2 linked regions of the Actinokineospora alba genome follow. The protein of the gene in region 2 interacts with the protein of the main gene of each other region in a pairwise test. Links are inferred from orthologs where the notes say so. Each region holds a gene or a part of one and is shown on either strand. Other genes may lie near its edges.

Region 1 (3,927 bases), 2.0 Mb from region 2 along the record:
CATTGCCGGTGTCTCCCGCGGCCACCACGGTGTCACTCCTCCAGTTGATTTCGCACGGTCATCAGAGCCCATCTTGGCCTGTCCGACCGCGTAACGCCTCTTCGGTTAGGCGATAGCGAACACTGAGTGTGGCCACCTGCGCAACCGTGGAGTCTCCGACACGCCGCAAACAGGCCTTCGCGGCTGCTCCGGAGCGTGTCCTGGCACCCGTACTGACCAGTAACGATGACGGCGGCGTCGATTCAGACGAACATGGCAGAGTGTCCCCTCGCGCGCGTTAACGCGCGCGCGATTTATATACACCTTCGAAGCAGGCTGGAGCTCGAGTTGCCCACCCAGAACAGCAACCCAGGCACTCCCGAGCGCGTGCGCGTGATCCGCGACGGGCTCGCGGCGCATCTGCCGGACATCGATCCGGAGGAGACGTCGGAATGGCTGGAGTCGTTCGACGCCGCGCTCAAGGGCGGCGGGCAGCAGCGTGCTCGGTACCTGATGCTGCGGCTGCTCGAGCGCGCCCGTGAGAGCCACGTCGGCGTCCCGTCGCTGACGAGCACCGACTATGTCAACACCATCCCGACCGACCGCGAGCCGTGGTTCCCCGGCGACGAGGAGGTCGAGCGCCGCTACCGGGCGTGGGTCCGGTGGAACGCGGCGATGACCGTGCACCGCGCGCAGCGGCCCGGCGTGGGTGTCGGTGGTCACATCTCGACGTACGCCTCCTCAGCGGCCCTCTATGAGGTCGGCTTCAACTGGTTCTTCCGGGGCAAGGACCACCCCGGCGGCGGCGACCACATCTACGTCCAGGGCCACGCCTCCCCCGGCATCTACGCCCGCGCGTTCCTCGAGGGCAGGCTCTCCACCGCGCAGCTCGACGGGTTCCGCCAGGAGCTCTCGCACGCGGGCCCCGGCGGCGGCCTGCCGTCCTACCCGCACCCGCGGCTGATGCCCGACTTCTGGGAGTTTCCGACCGTCTCCATGGGCCTCGGCCCGATGAACGCCATCTATCAGGCCCGCTTCAACCGCTACCTGCACGCCCGCGGCATCAAGGACACCTCCGACCAGCGCGTGTGGGCGTTCCTCGGCGACGGCGAGATGGACGAGCCCGAGTCGCGCGGCCTGATCCACGTCGCGGCCAACGAGGGCCTGGACAACCTGACCTTCGTGATCAACTGCAACCTGCAGCGGCTTGACGGTCCGGTCCGCGGCAACGGCAAGATCATCCAGGAGCTCGAGTCCTACTTCCGCGGCGCGGGCTGGAACGTCATCAAGGTCATCTGGGGCCGCGAGTGGGACTCGCTGCTGCACGCCGACCGCGACGGCGCCCTGGTCAACCTGATGAACCAGACCCCCGACGGCGACTACCAGACGTACAAGGCCAATGACGGCGCGTTCGTCCGCGAGCACTTCTTCGGCCGCGACCCGCGCACCAAGGCGCTGGTCGACCCGATGTCGGACCAGGACATCTGGAACCTCAAGCGCGGCGGCCACGACTACCGCAAGGTCTTCGCGGCCTACCAGGCGGCCACCGAGCACCACGGCCAGCCGACGGTGATCCTGGCCAAGACGATCAAGGGCTACAACCTCGGTCCGCACTTCGAGGCGCGCAACGCGACGCACCAGATGAAGAAGATGACCCTGGACGACCTCAAGCAGTTCCGGGACACGCTGCGCATCCCGATCGAGGACGCGGAGCTGGAGAAGGACCCGTACCTGCCGCCGTACTACCACCCCGGCCAGGACTCGCCCGAGATCCAGTACCTGCAGGAGCGCCGCCGCCAGCTCGGCGGCTACCTGCCCGAGCGCCGCTCGAAGGCCAAGGCGCTGGTGCTGCCCGGCGACCAGGTCTACGACGTGATCCGGCGCGGCTCCGGCAAGCAGGACGTCGCCACCACGCAGGCGTTCGTCCGGCTCGTGCGCGACCTGGCCAAGGACAAGGAGATCGGCGCGCGGATCGTGCCGATCATCCCGGACGAGGCCCGCACGTTCGGCATGGACTCGATGTTCCCGACCCAGAAGATCTACAACCACCAGGGCCAGCTCTACACCTCGGTGGACGCCTCGCTCATGCTGTCCTACAAGGAAAGCGAGTCGGGCCAGATCCTGCACGAGGGCATCAACGAGGCGGGCTCGACCGCGTCGTTCACCGCTGTCGGCACGTCGTACGCCACGCACGGCGAGCCGATGATCCCGATCTACATCTTCTACTCGATGTTCGGCTTCCAGCGCACCGGCGACGGCCTGTGGGCCGCGGCCGACCAGATGGCGCGCGGCTTCGTCCTGGGCGCCACGGCGGGCCGCACGACGCTGACCGGTGAGGGCCTGCAGCACAACGACGGGCACTCGCTGCTGCTGGCGGCGACCAACCCGGCGGCGGTGTCCTACGACGCGGGCTGGTCCTACGAGATCGCGCACATCGTCAAGGACGGCCTGCGGCGGATGTACGGCGAGCAGGCGGAGGACATCTTCTACTACCTGACCGTCTACAACGACCCGTACCAGCAGCCGGCGGAGCCGGAGAACCTCGACGTCGAGGGCCTGCTGCGGGGTCTCTACCGGTACCTGGACGCGCCCGAGGGCTCCGGCCCGCGAGCGCAGGTCCTCGCCTCCGGTGTGGCGATGCCGTGGGCGGTCAAGGCCCAGCAGATGCTGGCCGAGGAGTGGGGCGTCCAGGTCGACGTCTGGTCGGCCACGTCCTGGTCGGAGCTGCGGCGCGAGGCGGTCGACATCGAGCGGCACAACATGCTGCACCCCGAGGCCGAGCCGCGGGTGCCGTACGTGACGTCGGTGCTCAAGGACAGCCCCGGGCCCGTGGTCGCGGTGTCGGACTGGATGAGCGCGGTGCCGGACCTGATCCGCCCGTGGGTGCCGACCGACATGACCACCCTGGGCACCGACGGGTTCGGCTTCTCCGACACCCGCCCGGCCGCCCGCAGGCACTTCCTCGTCGACGCCGAGTCGATCACCGTCGCCGTCCTGGGCGCGCTGGCCAGGCGCGGCGAGGTCGACCAGTCGAAGGTCGTCGAGGCGGCACGCAAGCACCGCATCGACGACGTCACCGCCGCGGGCCCCCAAACCTCCGACCCCGGCTCCGCCTGACCAACCCGCGAGTCGCCCCTTCCAACAAGCGAGTCGCCCCTCCAGGCGAACGAGTTCGACATTCGCACAGGCGCGAATGTCGAACTCGGCTGCCGGAGGGGGCGACTCACTTGCCTGGCGGGGCGACTCGCGGGTGGGTGGCGGTGGTCTCCACCATGGCGGCCCAGTCGCGGCGCGGATCGTGGATCTGGCCCAGCGAGACCACGTCACGGCGGAGCAGGAAGGCCATCAGCCAGTCGGCCAGGACGCGGACCTTGCGGTTGAGCGTCGGCACCCGGGTGACGTGGTAGGCGCGGTGCATGAGCCAGGCGATCACGCCGCGCAGCCGGATGCCGTAGATCTCCGCGACTCCCTTGTGCAGGCCCAGACTCGCCACCGAACCGGCATGGGAGTGCTTGTACGGCTTGGGTTCACGGCCACGCAGTGAGCGGATTACGTTGTCCGCCAACAGTTTCGCCTGCCGCACGGCGTGCTGAGCGCTCGGCGCGCACCATGCGCCCTCGGCCGAGAGGTCGGGCACGGCGGCGCTGTCGCCCGCGGTCCACATTCCCTCGTAGCCCGGCACGCGCAGCGTCGTCGAGGCGACCAGCCGACCACGCGGATCGACCGGCAGCCCACTGGCCTGGGCCAGCGGATTGGCCCGGACGCCTGCCGTCCAGACGACGGTGTCGGCGTCGAACTCCTCGCCGTCGCTGAGCACGACGTGCCCGTCGACCATGCTGGTCACCGTGGTGTTCAACAGAACCCGCATCCCGCGCTTCTCAAGCCGCCGCACGGTGTACTCGGCAAGGGAAGGGCTGACCTCGGGCATGATCCGGTCCGCCGCCTCGA
Region 2 (4,252 bases):
CCAGCAGCGGGCGCGAGGGGCCGACCCGGTCCATGATCCGGCCCTGGGTCACCGACCCGACGGCCACACCGATCAGCGAACCCGCCGAGACAAGGCCCGCGATGGCGAACGACCCGGTGGAGCGCTGGACATAGAGCAGCAGCGAAAGGCCCATCATCGCGATCGGCAACCTGCCGACCAGGGCCGACAGCACCGGACCGCGCGCTCCTGGGGTCGTCAGGGCCGTGCGGTAGTCGGCGAAACCGGCGGAGTGGGACATGCGTACCAGTATGCCCCACTCTGGTACGGCCGTACCAGTAAATATTGGGTGGTTTGAGACACCAGGTTTGGTGGTAGGTCTCGTTTGAATAACGGTAAAGGGTGTTCCGTGCGAACTCGCGCAACGAAACCCGGCGATCGGAGTCCTTGAGGGTGATACCCCTTGAGCTCAGCGCCAGAGATTTGCGATGGTTTGTGTGTAGGGCGTTACACCCAACTGGCGGAGCGCGATACGCCAACTGAATACCACGATTTCCCTCCGGCACACGGGTTCGGGGCCTAGCCCGGAGGGCGGGGAGCGTGGACCGTCGGGGGATGGTTCGCGCACTTGCGAGAGGTCGGTGCGCCGCGTCGGGGGCGGCGCCCGACCTCTCGCCTCTTTATTCGTCTGTCAGCGAGCCCGGCGGGCGAGCCGCTCGGGGTCGAGAATCAGCACGCTCTTGCCTTCGAGCCGCAGCCAGCCGCGGTGGGCGAAGTCGGCGAGCGCCTTGTTGACGGTTTCGCGGGAGGCGCCGACGTACTGGGCGATCTCCTCCTGCGTCAGGTCGTGCGTGACGCGCAGCAGCCCGGCTTCCTGGCTGCCGAAACGCTGTGCGAGCTGCAGCAACGCCTTGGCGACGCGGCCGGGCACATCCGTGAAGATGAGGTCGGCCAGCATGCCGTTGGTCCGCCGCAGCCGTCGGGCGATCACTCGGAGCAGCTGCTCGGCGATCTCCGGTCGGGTGCCGATCCACTGGCGAAGCGCCGGTCGGTCCATCGTCACCGCGCGTACTTCGGTGACTGTGGTCGCCGTCGACGTGCGCGGGCCCGGGTCGAAAATCGACAGCTCGCCGAACATGTCGGACGGTCCGAAGATCCCGAGCAGGTTCTCGCGGCCGTCCGGAGACTTCCGCCCGAGCTTCACCTTGCCGGACTGGATGATGTACAGCCGGTCGCCGGGCTCGCCTTCGGCGAAGATCACGTGTCCCCGGGGGAACTCCACGGCTTCGAGCGTCTGTGCGAGCGCTTCCGCCGCGGCCGGCTCGACCCCTTGGAAGATGCCCGCACGGGCCAGGGTCTCATCCACCTCGGTCCTCCTGTATCCACCTCGGCCGCCGCATCGATGCGACGCCGATCACGCTTACAGTGTAGGGCGTTCGCCAGGTTTGCCCTGACGGCTCGCCGACAGCGCGGGTCGCGCGTTCGGCGGGCAAATGATCGCCCAGTTGGATGACCCTAGCGCCTATGCCCCGCCCTTGCGACCGCGCAGCTTCGCGGCGCGCCCACCGACCCTACGCAGCCGGAACAGCTCCAGCGCGCGGCCGATGCCGTGGCCATAGAGCGCACGGACCTCGTCGGGCCGGGCGGACTCCAGGAACTCCTCGACATCGGTCTCTTGGACCGCGACATGGCGAAGACGGGTTTCCACGCGTTCCATGAACAGCGCGAAAAACATGATCACCAGGGGCACTACGAACACGAACCAGACTGCCATGGTGTCGTCGATCCTCGTCTGTCGTTGAAGATTCTCGATGGTCTGATGCGTAGACGTCTGGGGCACATTTCGGGTTGTCCGACGGCCCGTAGGCTAACGAGGTGCCTCCGACCACCCGACGCCCGCCCCGTGCTGCCGCCGCCGCGGAGGCGGAAACCAGTCTCTCGTTGACCCGCCGCGCCCGCCGGATGACCCGCGCCCTGGCCGAGGGCTACCCCGACGCGCACTGTGAGCTGGACTTCACCACCCCGCTGGAGCTGGCGGTGGCGACGATCCTGTCCGCCCAGTGCACCGACGTGCGGGTCAACCTGACCACCCCCGCCCTCTTCGCGAAGTACCGCACGGCCGCCGATTACGCCGGCGCCGACCGCGCTGAGCTGGAGGAGATGATCCGGCCGACCGGTTTCTACCGGAACAAGGCGAACTCGCTGATGGGTCTCGGCGCCGCCCTCGTCGAGGACTTCGGCGGCGAGGTGCCCGGCAGGCTCGACGACCTGGTGAAGCTGCCCGGCATCGGCCGCAAGACCGCCAACGTGATCCTCGGGAACGCCTTCGACGTGCCCGGCATCACGGTGGACACCCACTTCGGCAGGCTGGTGCGCCGCTGGAAGTGGACCGAGGAGGAAGACCCGGTCAAGGTCGAGCACGCGATCGGCGCGCTGGTCCCGCGCAAAGACTGGACCATGCTGTCGCACTGGGTGATCTTCCACGGCCGCCGGGTCTGCCACGCCCGCAAGCCCGCGTGCGGCGCCTGCCTGCTGTTCCGCGACTGTCCGTCCTACGGCGAGGGCCCGACGGAGCCGGAGCAGGCGGCGAAACTCGTGAAGGGCGTGGAGGCCGAGCACCTGATCGCCCTGGCCGAGCGCACCCGCGACGGCTACCGGCCCGGGAAGCCGAGCGAGTGAAGTCGCGCTGGGCGCTGGTCGCGGTGATCCTCCTGGTCGCGGGGGTCGTCGCCCTCTGGCCGCGCGGTGACGCCCCGAAGCCTCTCCCGCCGGGTCCGGATCTGACATCGGCGCGGGCCGAGGCCGCGCTCATGCCCTGCGCGACCGCCGTGGGCGGGCCGGAATCGGTGCGCGGGATCACAGCGGAATGCCTGGCCGACGGCTCCAGGGTCGAGGTCGCCGGGGTGCTCGCGGGCCGTCCGGTGCTGCTCAACGTCTGGGCGACGTGGTGTCAGCCGTGCCGGGAGGAACTTCCGGTCCTCGCCGAGTACGCGGCGGGCACGGACGCCATCGCCGTTGTCGGCCTCGCGATAAAGAGCCCTACCGGCGACGCTCTAGGTCTCCTGCGAGACCTCGACGTCACGTTCCCCAACCTGCTGGACACAGACGGCTCGGTCGAACGCGGCCTGAAAATCCCCGCCGCGCTGCCCGCGAGCTACCTGATCTCCGCGGACGGGACCGTGACGTTCATCTCCGACCCGCGGCTGCTGCGGTCGGTCGACGACGTGCGCGGCGCCGTCACCCGCTACCTCGGAGGCGCCCGATGACCCACGGACCGCTGGTCGACCCGGCCGAACTGCCGGACTGGCTCGCCCCGCTCGTCGCCGCCACCGCCGACCTCGACCCGGACATGTGGCGGCGGTTCTCGCCGCCGGACGCGACCGCCCGCGACGCCGCCGTGCTGATCCTGCTGGGCGAGGACCCCGAGCGGGGCCCTGACGTGCTCTTACAGCTGCGCGCGACCGGCGACGACAAGCACTCCGGCCAGGTCGCCTTCCCCGGCGGCAAGACCGAGCCCGAGGACGACGGCCCGGTGGCCACCGCGCTGCGCGAGGCCATCGAGGAGACCGGCGTGGACCCGTCCGGGGTGCGGCCGGTCGCGCTGCTGCCGTCGCTGCACATCCCGGTGTCGCGTTTCCATGTGACGCCGGTGATCGGGTACTGGGAGAAGCCGAGCCGGGTGTGGGCCGTCGACCCGGCGGAGACGCAGGCCGTGGCCAGGGTGCCGATCTCACACCTGGCCGATCCGGCCAACCGGTTCATGGTGAAGCACCCGTCGGGGTATGTCGGGCCGGGTTTCGCGGTGCCGGACATGCTGGTGTGGGGTTTCACCGCGGGCCTGCTCACGCTGCTGCTCGCGGTGGGCGGCTGGGAACAGCCATGGGATGCCGCGGACGTCCGTGACCTTGACGTAGCGTGGCGCTCCACCGGTAACCGAGGCGCGGAGGTCTGAGGCTTGAACTGGGTGGACGTGCTGGTCGTCGCACTCGCCGTGCTCGCGGCGATCTCGGGCGCCCGCCAAGGGGTGATCACCGCGTTGCCCGCGTTCATCGGGGTGCTCCTCGGCGCGATCGCGGGCATCAAGCTCGCGCCGCTCGTGGTCTCCCGGATCGATTCGACGCCGACCAGGGTCGCGTTCGCGGTGGCGATCTTCGTGCTGCTCGTCGCGCTCGGCGAGACCTTCGGCGTGTGGATCGGCCGCACCATCCGGCAGAAGTTCTCCTCACCCCGGCTCGCGGGTGTCGACAGCGCGCTCGGGGCGGTGGTCCAGGGGGCCGTCGTGTTCGTGGTGTCG

Evidence for each region. Proteins that work in one complex are often made in the same cells at the same time.
Region 1: the proteins of nth (region 2) and aceE interact in binary tests that used the Escherichia coli proteins (3 or more experiments, as listed by UniProt). The link is inferred for Actinokineospora alba from one-to-one orthologs.

What each region holds. Positions count from the first base shown.
Region 1 is NZ_SNXU01000001.1:4,010,499-4,014,425, reverse strand. Bases 1-3,296 are described here. They hold aceE (pyruvate dehydrogenase (acetyl-transferring), homodimeric type), read left to right. Parts: upstream 1-327; coding sequence 328-3,096; downstream 3,097-3,296. Other genes in these bases: C8E96_RS18505 (NAD(P)/FAD-dependent oxidoreductase), read right to left, coding at 3,203-3,296; C8E96_RS18515 (DUF3052 domain-containing protein), read right to left, coding at 1-28. Outside these bases: more of C8E96_RS18505, read right to left, coding at 3,297-3,927. UniProt on the Escherichia coli protein: Component of the pyruvate dehydrogenase (PDH) complex, that catalyzes the overall conversion of pyruvate to acetyl-CoA and CO(2).
Region 2 is NZ_SNXU01000001.1:2,000,435-2,004,686, forward strand. The notes cover bases 789-3,778. They hold nth (endonuclease III), read left to right. Parts: upstream 789-1,920; coding sequence 1,921-2,637; downstream 2,638-3,778. Other genes in these bases: C8E96_RS09625 (Crp/Fnr family transcriptional regulator), read right to left, coding at 789-1,324; C8E96_RS09630 (hypothetical protein), read right to left, coding at 1,481-1,732; C8E96_RS09640 (TlpA disulfide reductase family protein), read left to right, coding at 2,634-3,224; C8E96_RS09645 (NUDIX hydrolase), read left to right, coding at 3,221-3,778. In the rest of the region: C8E96_RS09620 (MFS transporter), read right to left, coding at 1-259; more of C8E96_RS09625, read right to left, coding at 650-788; more of C8E96_RS09645, read left to right, coding at 3,779-3,910; C8E96_RS09650 (MarP family serine protease), read left to right, coding at 3,914-4,252. UniProt on the Escherichia coli protein: DNA repair enzyme that has both DNA N-glycosylase activity and AP-lyase activity. The DNA N-glycosylase activity releases various damaged pyrimidines from DNA by cleaving the N-glycosidic bond, leaving an AP (apurinic/apyrimidinic) site.